Regions from separate parts of the Promicromonospora sukumoe genome, predicted to be linked through region 1. Evidence: riboswitches for the same ligand, from Rfam matches in the RefSeq annotation. Region 1 holds a riboswitch; the other holds the start of a gene.

The links. A riboswitch is a leader RNA that binds a small molecule or an ion and turns the genes downstream of it on or off. The one in region 1 is predicted to bind cyclic di-AMP.
Region 2: it holds a riboswitch for cyclic di-AMP, as region 1 does, so the genes downstream of both, FHX71_RS18135 (C40 family peptidase) here and FHX71_RS21475 (C40 family peptidase) in region 1, are expected to answer to the same signal.

The regions. Positions count from the first base shown of each region.
Region 1 is NZ_JACGWV010000002.1:988,668-995,966, reverse strand. Features, by position in the region: gene FHX71_RS21500 (MFS transporter) at 1-641, opposite strand, end outside; gene FHX71_RS21495 (MarR family winged helix-turn-helix transcriptional regulator) at 638-1,009, opposite strand; gene FHX71_RS21490 (MHYT domain-containing protein) at 1,237-2,088, opposite strand; gene serC (phosphoserine transaminase) at 2,209-3,312, opposite strand; gene FHX71_RS21480 (iron-dependent transcriptional repressor DtxR) at 3,402-4,118, shown strand; cyclic di-AMP (ydaO/yuaA leader) riboswitch at 4,295-4,492, shown strand; gene FHX71_RS21475 (C40 family peptidase) at 4,495-5,289, shown strand; gene FHX71_RS21470 (universal stress protein) at 5,452-6,432, shown strand; gene FHX71_RS21465 (aspartate aminotransferase type Ic) at 6,530-7,299, opposite strand, start outside.
Region 2 is NZ_JACGWV010000002.1:199,202-206,500, forward strand. Features, by position in the region: gene FHX71_RS18130 (phytoene desaturase family protein) at 1-1,516, opposite strand, end outside; cyclic di-AMP (ydaO/yuaA leader) riboswitch at 1,672-1,823, shown strand; gene FHX71_RS18135 (C40 family peptidase) at 1,825-2,709, shown strand; gene FHX71_RS18140 (NAD(P)-dependent oxidoreductase) at 2,854-3,831, shown strand; gene FHX71_RS18145 (DNA-formamidopyrimidine glycosylase family protein) at 3,940-5,151, opposite strand; gene rnc (ribonuclease III) at 5,144-5,833, opposite strand; gene rpmF (50S ribosomal protein L32) at 5,922-6,116, opposite strand; gene FHX71_RS18160 (YceD family protein) at 6,119-6,673, opposite strand; gene coaD (pantetheine-phosphate adenylyltransferase) at 6,858-7,299, opposite strand, start outside.

The sequences.
Region 1 (7,299 bases):
TAGGACAGGCCCTCGCGGATCTGCCCCTTGGCGCGCGACGCCGTGGGCTGCACCCGCAGGTCGCGCATCCGGGTCAGGGCCAGGATCACGGCCCCGAACGCGATGCCGTTGATGATGAACACCCAGCCGGTGCCGACGGCGGCGATGAGCAGGCCCGCCAGGCCGGGGCCGATGAGGCGCGCGGCGTTGAAGTTCGTCGAGTTGAGCCCGACGGCGTTCGCGAGCCGCTTGGTGGGCACGAGCTCGGCGACGAAGGTCTGGCGCACGGGCCCGTCGATCGCGCTCACGACACCGAGCAGGCCGGCGAAAACGTAGACGTGCCATAGCTCGGCCGCGCCGGACAGCACCAGCGCACCGAGCCCGAGGCCCAGTACGCCCATGCCGCCCTGCGTGAGCATCAGGAGCTTGCGACGGTCGACGCGGTCGGCCAGCAGGCCGGCCCACGCGGACAGGAAGAGGTGCGGGATGAACTGCAGCGCGGTGACGATGCCCACGGCGACGCCGGAGTTGTTGGTGAGGACGGTCAGTACGACCCAGTCCTGCGCCACGCGCTGCATCCAGGTGCCGATGTTGGCGACGAGAGCGCTGGCGAACCAGAGACGATAGTTACGATATTTAAGGCTGGCGAAGGTTGCGCTCATCGAGCGGCGATCCGGATCAGGAGCTCGCTGGCACCTGCAAGGATCTCTCTCTCCTCTACGGTCAGGGTGGACAGCTGTTTGGTGAGCCAGGCGTCGCGCCGACGCCGGGTCTCGGCGACCTCGCGCTCGCCGGCCGCGGTGAGGCGGACGACGACCTGGCGCTTGTCGGTCGCGTGCTCCACCTTCTCGACGAGGCCGAGCTCGGCCAGGGTGTTGACGGCCCGGGTCATCGACGGCGGACGCACGCGCTCGTGCTCGGCAAGGGAGCCGGGGGACATCTCGCCGTGCTTGTGCAGCACCGTCAGGATCCCGAACTGCCCCTCGGGGAGGTCGGCCTCGCCGCGCTCGGCGCGCAGGCGACGGGACACTCGGGTGAGGGCGACACGGAGGTCGCCCCCGACGGTCGCCGGGCTTCGGCTGGACCTGCGGGAGCTCGACGGCACCCGCAACAGTCTAGATCATTAGCCTTGCTAACGGTACGTGGGTGCGGTCACACCGGCCACCCTCTGACGGCGGTAAGACCGCAGGTGGGAATGCCGAAGCGCCCGCCCCCGGGGAAGGGGGACGGGCGCTCGGCCGTTCGGTGCGGCGGGGGTCAGCGCGCGCGGTGGGTCTGCGCGAACTGTGCGGCGCTCGGCTGCAGCTCCTGCTGCACGCTCTCGAACCGCTGTCCCTGCTCGCTGTGCGCCTTCAGCCGGTTCTCGAACTCGGCCTGGGTGCGGAGCTCGTCCTCGGTGGGCCACAGGCCGATCCCGAGGATGAGAAGGAAGGTCACGACGCTGACGGCCATCACGAGCGGCACGAGCAGCTGCATCGTGGAGGCGCCCGCCGGGACGACGTCGACCGGGTTGACCACGGAGACGCCGGCCATGCCGGTGTAGTGCATACCGGTCACCGCGATCCCCATGACCAGGGTCGCGACGATGGTCGCGAGCGTGCCGCGGATGTGGACCGTGCACCACAGCGCCGCGGTGGCGGCCACGATCGCGATGACGACCGAGGCGATGACGTAGACCGGGTTGTAGACGATCTGCGCGGACATCTCCATGGCTTCCATGCCCATGTAGTGCATGGCCGCGACGCCGGCCCCGGCCAGTGCGCCGCCGACGAGCATCGCCGGCAGCTTGCGCTTGCCCAGCTCGGTGATGAACAGGCCTGCGCCGACCACGACGATCGCGATGGCGGCGCTGAGGAGGGTTTCGGGGATGTTGTACCGAATGGTCACGCCGGAGGCGGAGAAGCCGAGCATGGCGACAAAATGCATCACCCAGATCCCGGTACCGCCGAGGGCGACGGCACCGAAGACGAGCCACGCCGCGCGTGCGCCGCCGGAGGCCGCTCGGGCCCGGGACGTGCACGCAAGACCCGTCGCTGCGCCGGTGCACGAGATCGCGAACGCCAGGATGGGCGTCACGATCCCGAAGGTGAAGTGGTCGATCAATGGCATCTTGTTGAACAGCCCCTCAGAATGGTTCCCTCTGTTGCGGAAACGTTACAGAGTTCCTGGTGTACCGGACAATAGGCAGAAGTCCCCGTCGAAGGGGTATTGCGGACGTGATCAGGCTGGTCAGAAGCGTTCGACGAGATAGTCGACGCACTCCGTGAGCGCCGCGACGTCGTCGGGCTCGACGGCGGGGAACATGCCGACGCGAAGCTGGTTGCGCCCGAGCTTCCGGTACGCGAACACGTCCTGCACGCCGTTGGCGCGTAGCTCGGAGAGTACCCGCCCGGCGTCGATCTCGTCGGCCAGGTCGATGGTTCCGACCACCGTGGACCGCTCCTCCGGGCGCCGCACGAACGGCGTCGCCCACGGGCGCGCGTCGGCCCAGGAGTAGAGGGTCTCCGCCGACGTCGCGCAGCGCTCGGCCGACCACTTCAGGCCGCCCTGCTCCAGGAGCCACTCCACCTGGTCGGCCAGCAGCAGCAGGGTCGCGACGGCGGGCGTGTTGAGCGTCTGGTCCAGCCGCGAGTTGGAGAGCGCCGTCGTGAGCGACAGGAACTCCGGCACCCAGCGGCCCGAGGCCTCGATCCGGGCGGCTCGCTCGACCGCCGCGGGGGACAGCACGGCGAGCCACAGGCCGCCGTCGGCCGCGAACGCCTTCTGCGGCGCGAAGTAATAGGCGTCGGTCTGGCTCAGGTCCACCGGCAGCGCGCCGGCGCCGGACGTCGCGTCGGTCAGGACGACGGCGCCCTCCGGGCCGGCCGGGCGCAGCACGGGCGCCATCGCCCCGGTGGAGGTCTCGTTGTGCGGGGTGGCGTAGGTGTCGACGTCGTCGGCCGGCTGGAGGTAGGCCACCGTGCCCGGCTCCGCCGTGATCGCCTGGGACGGCTCGAGGAAGGGCGCGCGCGACGTGGCCGTGGCGAACTTGCCGCCGAACTCGCCGAACGACGCGTGCTGCGCCTTGCGCTCCACGAGGCAGAGCGTGGCGACGTCCCAGAACGCGGTCGAGCCGCCGTTCCCGAGGGCCACCTCGTACCCGTCGGGCGCGCCGAGCAGCTCCGTGACACCCTCACGGATACGGCGCACCAGGTCTTTCACGGGTGCCTGCCGGTGTGAGGTACCGAGCACGTGGGCGTTCGCCACGAGATGATCGACCTGGCCCTGGCGCACCTTGGAGGGTCCTGAGCCGAAACGGCCGTCGGCGGGCAGCAGGTGTGTCGGGATTGTCAGTGGCACAGAACTAGACTAGAACCTGGGCCGACGCCCGGGGCGCCGAGCCCAGGGGCGACTGGACGGCTGCGCGCATGACGGGAGCTGACGTGACGGATCTGATCGACACCACCGAGATGTACCTCAAGACGATCTACGAGCTCGACGAGGAGGGCATCACCCCCCTGCGCGCGCGCATCGCGGAGCGCCTGGGGCACTCCGGGCCGACGGTGTCGCAGACCGTCGCGCGCATGGAGCGCGACGGACTCGTGATCGTGACCGGGGACCGCCACCTGGAGCTCACGGAGCTCGGGCACGAGAAGGCGATGCGCGTGATGCGCAAGCACCGCCTCGCGGAGCGCCTGCTGACCGACGTGATCAAGCTCGACTGGGAGCACGTGCACGTCGAGGCCTGCCGCTGGGAGCACGTCATGAGCGATCTCGTGGAGAAGCGTCTCGTGGGCCTGCTCGACCACCCGCACCACGACCCGTACGGCAACCCGATCCCCGGCCTGTCGGAGCTCGGCGAGGCCTACACGGACGTGCCGTTCCTGGCCGGCGTCATCTCGCTGCCCTCCGCCTTCGAGGCGGCGGCGAAGAAGGGCGTCAAGGGCGAGCCGCTCGCGGCGTCGCTCACCCGCATCGCGGAGCCGCTGCAGACGGACGTCGAGCTGCTGGCCCGGCTGTCCGACGCCGGCCTCGTGCCCGGCTCGCGGATCACGGCCGAGCTCAGCGACGGGACCTACACGGTCACGGTCGACGGCGCCGGGACCGCGCTCGAGCTGGGCGAGGACCTGGCGCGGCACCTGTTCGTCGCGACCGCCTGAGACATACGCCTGAAATGCCCGCCTGAGACCGGTTGCAGGTGCCCGAAACGGGCCAGTTTGTCGGAAAGGTCTAGCCGCACGTCCGACACGCCATGACATTCGTTGCCGGAACGTGACATCGGGGGTGACGTCGGGTACGTTCGGACCGCTCCCGCGGAGTTTATTCCGAGGGAGTCTCCGGACGGACGCCGAACTCTGTCACCGGCCGGGGCCCCAAGACGACCGCATGACAGAGGCGGGGGACCCACCATTGGGCGCCAGGGTGCGTCCTCGGGGTGAAGCCGGGCAATCCATTTTTGGTGGAGCGCACGGCCGGGTGATTTCTCCCACCCGAACCCGACAGCTGACCTCGAAGGCGTACAAGGAGAGGTACTACGTGACCGCACGTACCACCCGCGCACGCCATCGTGCTGCGCGCCGCCCCGTGACCCCGCTGACCGAGCTCGCCCAGAACGCCGCCGTGGGTCGCCGTACCGCGGTCGCCGCCGCGGGTGGCGCGCTCCTGGTCTCGACGTTCGGTGGCGCGATGGCAGCGCAGGCCGCTCCGATGGAGACCGGCCCCGCGAAGATGAACTCCGTGGACCTGAACGCGCTGACGTCGCAGGCCCGTGAGTCCCTGTCCAACGCCCCCGTCGTGACCGTCGCGCCCGACGCCGAGCTGAGCGTCGAGAAGTCCGCCGTCTCGGTGGTCTCCGCCGCCGACAACGAGGACTACCAGGCCGAGATCGCCGCCAAGGAGGCCGCTGAGGCAGCAGCCGCCGAGGCAGCCGAGGCCGCCGATGCTGCGGCCGCCACGGTCTCGACTGCTTCCGCGTCCGTCGACGTCCCGGCGTCCGCGATCGGCAACTCCGTGATCTCCATCGCCAGCCGGTACATCGGCGTCCCGTACGTCTCCGGTGGCGGCAGCCCGAGCGGTTTCGACTGCTCGGGCTTTACTTCGTACGTCTTCGGCCAGCTCGGCATCTCGCTGCCGCACTCGTCCTCGGCGCAGGCCGGCTACGGCACGCAGGTGTCGGCGTCGGAGGCCCAGCCGGGCGACCTCATGTGGACCCCGGGTCACGTCTCGATCTACGCCGGTGGCAACACCATGATCGACGCCTCGAAGCCGGGCACCGTGGTCGACTTCCGCACCATCTGGCAGTCGAACCCGACGTTCATCCGCCTTGGCTGACCGCAGCCACGTAGTACCTCGCAGAGCGCCCGCCCGGTCACGACCGGGCGGGCGCTCTGCTTTGCCGTCGTCCTGCATACTTTTTGCCTCCGGATACCCATGGGCACCGCGCCGCCGGTAGCGTTGGAGGGCAAAGATGCACTGCCGAGGAAAGGACTGGCGATGACACGATCCGAGGTCGTACTGGTCGGGGTGGACGGATCGGCCGCGAGTCTGCACGCGCTGGACTGGGCCACCGCCTACGCGCACCGCGTGGGCTGGGCGCTGCACATCGTGTGCAGCTACTCCCTCCCGTCGTTCACGGCCGCGTCGCTCGACGGCGGGTACGCCGCCCTCGACGACACCACCATCCAGGAGGGCGCCAAGGCGGTCCTGGTCGAGGCGGAGAACCGCGTGGCCGACGCCGGGGTGCGCGCCACGACGGAGGTCGCCACCGGTGACGCCGCGGGCGTGCTCGTGGAGCTGTCCGCCGACTACGGGCTCGCCGTCGTCGGAACCCGCGGCCGGGGCGGGTTCACGGAGCGGCTGCTGGGCACGGTGTCGTCGGCGCTGCCCGCGCACGCGAAGTGCCCGGTGGTCGTGGTGCCGCTGCGCGCCGAGACGAACCGCGGCGTCTCCTGGACCCCGCCCGACCTCAGCTCCGACGGGCCCGCCGAGGTCGTGGCCGCGGACACCGGTACGACCCCCGCGGTCGCGGAGATCCGGGAGGTGCGCCGCATCGTCGTCGGCGTGGACGGGTCGCCGCAGGCCGAGCGGGCGCTGCAGCACGCGATCGTGCAGGCCAACGCCTGGGGCGCGGAGCTGACCGCCGTCACCGGGGTGCCGGTGGGGAACGCCGGGATGCTCGCGTGGCTGCCGTCCTCGATCGACCGGGAGCAGGTGCTCGCCGACATCGGGGCCGGCATGGACGTGCTCGTCGACCGGTACGAGGCCGAGAACCCGGGGCTGCGCATCCGGCGGATCGTGCTCGACGGCACGGGCGCGGAGCTGCTGACGGAGTTCTCGACGGCGTCGGACCTCGTGGTCGTGGGCTCGCGCGGCCGCGGCGGGTTCCGCGGGCTGCTGCTCGGCTCGACGAGCCAGGCCGTGCTGCACCACGCGGCGTGCCCGGTGCTGGTGGTCAACAAGCACTGCCCGGACTGACCGCGCCCCGGCTCGGCCGTGCGCCCAGCCAGAACGTGTCAGACCCTCAGGTCACCGGGGTGACCTGAGGGTCTGACACGTTCATGGGTCTGACAGGTCAGGCCTGTGCGGCCTCCGCCGCCGCGAGCAGCACGCAGGTCGCGACACCGTCCATCGCCGTGCGGACCTCGTTCAGCGGCGGCATCGACGGCGCGAGGCGCACGTTCTTGTCCTCCGGGTCCTTGCCGTACGGGTGGGTGGCGCCGGCCGGCGTCAGGGCGATGCCGGCCTCCTTGGCGAGCTGCACCACGCGGGCCGCCGTGCCCGGCGCGACGTCGAGCGACACGAAGTAGCCGCCCTTGGGCTCGGTCCACGACGCGATGCCGTAACCGCCCAGGCGCTCGGTCAGGATCTCGACCACGGCCTCGAACTTGGGCGCCAGGATCGCGCGGTGCTTGCGCATGTGCTCGCGCACGCCGTCGGCGGAGCCGAAGAACATCGCGTGCCGCAGGTGGTTGAGCTTGTCGGGGCCGATGGAGGCGACCGACAGGTGCTTCTTGAACCAGGCGATGTTGGCCGGCGAGCTGCCCAGGAACGAGACGCCCGCGCCCGCGAACGTGATCTTCGACGTCGACGCGAACAGCAGCACGCGGTCCGGGTGGCCGGCCTCCGCGGCCAGCGCGACGGCGTTCGGGCTGGTCACCTCGTCGTCGGTCAGGTGGTGCACCGCGTACGCGTTGTCCCACAGGATGCGGAAGTCCGGGGCGGCCGCGGGCATCGAGACCAGCGCGCGGGCGACCTCGGCGCTGATGACCGCGCCGTCCGGGTTGGAGTACGTGGGCACGACCCACATGCCCTTGATGGTGGGGTCCGCGGCGACGAGCGCGG
Region 2 (7,299 bases), 790 kb from region 1:
AGCCGGGCCCGTCCTCCGCGAACGGCCAGGTCAGGTCGCGGTGGAAGATGTGCCCGCCCGGCAGACCGACGTCGCCCTCCAGGTCCACTGGGGTGCGCACCTCGAGGCAGGGCGCGCCGTCGGCGTCGAGAGCGAGCACGTCCTCGATGGGCTCGGCCAGCACGGTGTTCAGCGACGCGAGGGTGGCCGCCAGCGCCTGCTCGCGGGCGCCGTCGGGGTCCGCGCGGAAGAGCCGGGCCGGCATGTGCAGCCCGAACAGCGTGATCGTCTGCGCGTCGGTCCCGGCCAACGACGGCCCGAGGATCGTCCGGTCGGACAGCGTATGGCAGTAGATCTCGCTGGGCGGCAGGTCGGGGATGCGCCCGGCGGCGGCCTGCGCGTACGCGGTCTGGAGCTGGGTCAGCGACTCGTTGACGTGCAGGGTCCCGCTGAACGCGGCGACCGGGTCGACGTCGTCGCGCAGGCGCGGCAGCCGGCTGAGCAGCATGTTCACCTTGAGCTGGGCGCCCTCGGGCGCGGCATCGGCGACACCGGCACCACCAGCACCAGCACCAGCACCACCCACCACCCCACCCGAAGCAGCCCCCCGCCCCGCTCCGGCCAACAACCGGTCCAGCTCCGCCGGCGCGCAGCCCGCGAGCACGTGCCCGGCGGTCACGCCCCCGGTGCGCCCGTCGGCGTCGGTCCAGGCCACCTCGGCGCCCACGGCGCCGGGGTCGACGGCGGTCACCGACGCGGACGTGACGATCGTGGCGCCGGCCGCCACGGCGGCGTCGCGCAGGGCGCCCGAGACGGCGCCCATGCCGCCCACGGGGACGTCCCAGTCGCCGGTCCCGTTGCCGATCACGTGGTACAGGAAGCAGCGGTTCTGCCTCAGGGACGGCTCGTCGACGTCGGCGAACGTGCCGATCAGGCCGTCAGTGGCGGCGACGCCGCGCACGACGTCGTCGGCGAAGGTGCGGCGCAGCACCTCACCGAGGGGCTCCTCGAACAGGGCGCGCCAGGCCTCCTCGCCCACGCCGTCGGACACGAGGCGACGGACGGTGGCGCGCGGGAGCAGGGGCTCGGTGAGGGTGGGCGCGAGGCGGCGCGCCACCTCGGCGGTCATCGCGTAGAACCGGCCCCAGGCCTCGTGGTCGGCATCGGAACCGGTCAGGCGACGGAAGGAGGCGCGTGTGGCGGCCTCGTCCTGGGTGTCGACCAGCAGGCCGCCGTCGGCCACGGGGGTGTACGACGACCAACGACGGCGGACGAGCCGGATCGGCAGCCCGAGCTCGTCCACGACCCGGTGCGGCAGGAGCGAGACGAGGTAGGAGTAGCGGGACAGACGGGCGTCCACGCCGGTGAACGGGCGGGCCGAGACGGACGCGCCGCCGACGTGGTCCGCGCGCTCCAGGACGAGGACCGAGCGCCCGCCGCGGGCCGCGTAGGCCGCTGCGGTGAGGCCGTTGTGACCGGCGCCCACGACGACGACGTCGTACCGGGCGCGCAGGGTGTCGAGCAGGGAATCGGACATGCACGCCATGGTGACACGGGGCACTCATTGCCAGGAACGTTCCATCACAAGACGGTATGTGACCTAATCGTGACATTTGAACGGGAGACGAGTACGGTCGATCTCGCCGCTCCAGCAACGGGTCGGTCCAGGCCCGGACGCCGAACCCTGTCACCGGTCCTGAGCAGCCAGAACGTGACAGGGGCGGGGGAACCAAGTAAGCCGGGCACGGGAGTGTCCTCGGGGTGAAGCCTCCTTGTGAGGCCGGGTGATTGCTCTCCCCATCCGAACCCGACAGCTCACTTCGTAGGCGTCCGAGGAGATCACTGGTGACCGTACTCACCGACCGCACCCAGGACTGGGCGGACGACCAGGTAAACCGACCCAGCAACCGGGCGCGGCATCGCGCCGAGGGCCCCGCCCTCACCCCCTTCACCGCTCTGACCCAGACAGCAGCCGAGAACGCCGCCCGTACCGGCGCGATCGCGGTAGTCACCTCCGGCATGCTCGCGTCGGTCTTCACCCAGACCGCCCACACCGCGCCTGCCGAGTCCCACACCCAGACCACGCTCGCCAACAAGACGTTCGACACCAAGACCCGCGCGGGCCTGGCCGAGAACCTCGTGACCAAGGTCGAGGTCGCCAACGACGCCAGCTTCCTGGCCGAGCAGGGTCGCGTCAGCGTGACCCCGTACGCCGAGACCAAGGCGGGTATCGCCGAGGCCAAGGAGAAGAAGGAGGCCGAGGCGCGCGCCAAGGCCGAGGCGGAAGCCAAGGCGAAGGCCGAGGCGGAGGCCAAGGCTGCCGCAGAGGCCGAGGCCGCCGCGGCAGCCGAGGCCGAGGCCGTGGTGGCGAAGGCCGCCGCGTCCTCCTCGGGCCTGGGCCAGCAGGCCGTCAACCTCGCCCTCGAGTACGTGGGCGTGCCCTACGTGTGGGGCGGGGCCTCACCCAGCGGCTTCGACTGCTCCGGGCTCATCCAGTACGTCTACGCCCAGCTCGGGATCAGCCTGCCGCACAGCTCGGCCTCGATGTCGACCGTCGGCTACCAGGTCTCCGCCGCGGAGGCCCAGCCGGGCGACATCGTCTGGACGTCCGGCCACGTCTCGCTCTACGCGGGCAACGGCATGGTCGTCGAGGCCCAGCAGGCCGGCGTCCCCGTGCACTACACGGAGATGTGGCAGACCAACCCGGTCTTCATCCGGGTGACGGGCTGACGCTCTTCCCGCGATAGCCGCAGTACCCCGCAGTACCTCGCAAGAACCCCCAGCGCAGAGCGCCCGCCCGGCCGCCCCGAGGACTTCCTCGGACAGGCCGGACGGGCGCTCTGCCGCGTGGGCCCGTCCGGTAACGTCCCCGGAGTGAAGATCCTCGTACCCGACGTGCCCTTCGACCTCGACTTCCCGTCCCTGCTGCCCGACGGCGGAGCCTCCTTCGCACCCGGCGGCCCCGACACCGTCGCCACCTACGCGATGACCGAGCCGATCCCCGCGGAGCACACCGACGCCGAGGTGCTCGTCACCTGGTCGAGCCCGCCCAAGATCGTCGCCGACGCCGCCGAGCGCATGACCGCCCTGCGCTGGGTGCAGACCCTCTCCGCGGGGCCCGACGTCGCGCTGCGGTCCGGGTTCGCGCCCGACGTCGTCATCTCGTCCGGGCAGTCCCTGCACGACGACACCGTCACCGAGCACGCCCTGGCCCTCATCCTGGCGTCGGTCCGCCGGATCGACGTGTCCCTGGCCGCGCAGCGGGAGCACCGCTGGGCCAAGGAGATCGCGTTCGCCCAGGCAGACGGCGTGACCGGCCGCGAGTACTCGCTCGACGGCGCGCGCGTCACGATCTGGGGCTTCGGCTCCATCGCACTGCGCCTGGCACCGCTGCTGACGGCGCTGGGCGCGCAGGTCACCGGCGTCGCCTCGCGCGCCGGCGAGCGTTCCGGGTACCCGGTGGTCGACGCCGGAGGCCTCGACGCGCTGCTGGCCGAGACCGACCTGCTGATCTCGCTGCTGCCGGCCGTGCCCGCGACGCGGCACATCCTCGACGCTCGGCTGCTCGGCCTGCTGCCGGCGTCGGCGCGGTTCGTGAACGTGGGCCGCGGGGCGACCGTGGACGAGGCTGCCCTGGAGGACGCCCTGCGCTCCGGACGGCTCGCCGGCGCCGCGCTCGACGTCATGGAGACCGAGCCGCTGCCCGAGGACTCCCCGCTGTGGGACGTGCCGAACCTGATCCTCACCCCGCACGTCGCGGGCGGACGTCCGCGCGGCGCAGCCCGCTTCCTGGCCGAGCAGCTCACGGCCTGGCGCGCGGGCGACACCCTCCGCAACGTCGCGACCCGCTGACCCTCACCCCGCCCGGCGGCTCGTTGAGTGCTGGGTATTCGCCCTTTTCTGCGCGCCGGAAGGGCGAATACCCAGCACTCAGCGAGTGCGGGAGGCGGGTTGAGCGGGTCAGAGGCCTCGGGGCTTGGGCTGGCAGACCGGGCAGCTGAACGACGAGCGGTTCATGAACGCGTCGCGGCGCACCAGCGCGCCGCAGCGGCGGCACTCCTTGTTCTCCTGCCCGTACACGGCGAGCGACCGGTCGAAGTACCCCGACTGCCCGTTCACGTTGACGTACAGCTCGTCGAAGCTGGTGCCGCCCTGCACGAGCGCCTCGCGCATGACCTCGGCCGCGGAGTCCAGCACGCGCCGCACGTCCGCCGCCTTCAGCTTGTCCGTGGGGCGCGCCCAGTGCACCTGCGCGCGCCACAGCGCCTCGTCGGCGTAGATATTGCCCACGCCGGACACGACGGTCTGGTCCAGGAGCGCCCGCTTCACCTGCGTCCGACGACGGCGGACGCGGCTCACCAGGGCGTCCAGGTCCAGGTTCGGGTCGAGCAGGTCGCGCGCGATGTGCGCCACTGGTTCCGGGAGCAGCGGCAGGTCCGAGCCGTGGCCTGCGGGGATGCTCGACGGCGTCCCAGGCGACGGCGTCACGGCCGACGGCGCGGCCGGGCCCTGTGCGGCCGGCACCGGAGCGGCCGACGTCGGGATGATGCCCGACGTCGGGGCGCCACCCGCCCGCGTCGCGCCGTCGTCGGCGGGCACCAGGTCATGGACGCTCAGGTGCCCGAACGTGCGCTGGTCCACGAAGTCGAGGTACCGCGCGCCCGACGGCGCACCGTCCAGGTGCAGGCGGACCCGCAGGTGAGGGTGCTGCCAGTCGTCCTCGGTGCCGGCCGCGCCGTCGGGCACCACGCCACCTGGCGCGGTGCCGGACGGCGCGTCGCTCTGCGCCGTGGCATCCGCCGTGACCGCTTCGGTGGCCGACGCCGACGTGTCCGGCGTCGCGCCGCGCACCAGGAGCTGGCCCGACATCCCGAGGTGCGCCAGCAGCGCGGCGACGGGAGGGGTCTCGACAGACTCGACCAGCGGGGCCGCCCCGGGCTGCGGGGTCGCGGGCTGCGGGGCGGGCTCCGTCAGCGGCAGCCAGAGGAACTTGCCGCGGCGTACCGCGGCCGACAGCCGCCGGCCGGTGAGCTGGTCGCGGAAGGAGTCCGGGCCGCCGTCGTGCCGGCGGACGCTGTACTCGCGGAACACCTCGACGTCGCGCACCACCGCGCCGACGACGAGGCGGTCGAGACCGTCGCGGACGGTCTCGACCTCGGGGAGCTCAGGCACCGGACGCCGGCGCCTTGCCCGCGGCCGACGCGTCGGCGCCGTCGGCCTTGTCGGGCAGCGGGAACTTCTCCAGGAGAGCCCGGTAGGTCTGCTCGGCGGCGCCCTGCTCGGCGTGCTTCTTCGCGGTGCCGGAGCCCGAGCCGTAGGTGACGCCGTCGATCACGACCGTCGAGTGGAACACCCGAGCGTGCTCGGGGCCCTCGAACGTGGCGAGGTAGTCGGGCGCGCCCAGGCCGCGCTCGGCGGACGCCTCCTGCAGCGACGTCTTCCAGTCCAGGCCGGCGCCCAGCCCGGCGGCGACGTCGAGCGTGGAGTCGACCAGCCGGTGCACCAGGGCGCGCGAGGTCTCCAGGCCGTGCGACAGGTACGTCGCGCCGATGAGCGCCTCGACCGTGTCGGACAGGATCGAGTCCTTCTCGAAGCCGCGCGTGCGGATCTCGCCCTTGCCCAGCAGCACGTACTTGCCCAGGCCGAGGGTGCGCGCGATCGCTGCGAGCGCACGCTGCGACACCGTCGCCGCGCGCATGCGCGCCAGGTCGCCCTCCGACTGGTCGGGATGCCGCCGGAACAACGCCTCGGTGACCACCAGCCCCAGCACCGTGTCGCCCAGGAACTCCAGGCGCTCGTTGGTGGGGATGCCTCCGGCCTCGTGGGCGAACGACCGGTGGGTCAGTGCCAGCACAAGAAGCTCGGGGTCCAGATGGACCCCGAGCTTCTCGAGCAGCGCGGTAGGTTCCGGCCTCGCCGGGGCCGGACCGCCCTTCGCCACGTCAGCCCGCGTGAACGGTCTTCAGGGCGTCACGGTAGGTGCGACCCTTGTAGGTACCGCACGTCGGGCACGCCGTGTGGGGCAGCTTGTTGCCCTGGCACTGCGGGCAGGTCGTGAGGGTCGCTGCGGTGGTCTTCCACTGCGAGCGACGCGCACGGGTGTTGCTGCGCGACATCTTGCGCTTCGGAACAGCCACGGCTAGCTCTCTTTCGTCTCGTCCGACACGCTCGTAGATTCGAGCATGCTCTGTAGCGCCGACCAACGAGGGTCGACCACGTCGTGGTGATGACCGGGGTCATCCGCCAGGCGGGCTCCGCACTCGGAGCACAGGCCCGGGCAGTCCTCCCGGCACAACGGTTGAAATGGTAGTGCAGTCACGACCGAATCCCGAAGCGAAGGCTCCAGGTCGGCCATGTCGTCCTTCAGGACGGACTCCTCGTCCTCCACGTCCGTGTCCCCCGCCTCGGCCGACGCGGCGGCCTTCTCGGGGTAGGCGAACAGCTCCGTGACGTCGACCGTGATCTCACGGGAGATGTCGTCGAGGCAGCGGCTGCACTCGCCCTTGACCGTGCCGCGGACGGTGCCGGAGACCAGCACGCCCTCCATCACGGACTCGAGCCGCAGGTCCAGCTCCAGGTCAGCGCCTTCCGGGATACCGATCACGGCGGTGCCGAGGTCCGACGGCGCCTGCACGGTCATGCTGTGCGTACGCATCGTTCCGGCACGCCGAGAGAGCTCGTGCGTGTCGAGCACGAGCGGCGAGTTCGGTTCGCGGGAGATAACAGGCTCCGATAAGGGCAGAACGAGGTCAGCGTCCGGATGGACGATGAGGGGGGTGGACCGGCGCTCAGCCACGAAGGTGACTCAAGCCAGGGACCAAAAAGCAATCCTACGACATCGAACGGGCGTCACGCGCGCCCGTGCGGGGTGACAGGGCTCACGAGCCCGCGGCGGGCTGCCCCAGCGCGGCCCGCAGGGCCTCCGTGACACCGGCCGGAACCAGGTCGTCGACCTGCCCGCCGTGCCGCACGATGTCCTTGACCAGCGACGACGCGACGTGCGCGTACCGCTGGTCCCCCGGCAGGAAGATCGTCTCGACGCCCGACAGGTGCCGGTTCATGAGCGCCATCGGCTGCTCGGCGTCGAAGTCCCCGCCGCCGCGCAGGCCCTTCACGACGGCGACCGCGCCGATCTCCCGGCAGAAGTCCACCAGCAGCCCCGGCACGACGGCGACGCTGACGCGGGCCAGCCCCGGCTCGGTCTCGGCGGCGGACGCCAGCGCGGCGCGCACGAGCCCCGCACGCGTCTCGAGGTCCAGCAGGCCGGACTTGCCGGGGTTCTTCGCGACGCCGACCACGACGTCGTCGAACATGGTGGTG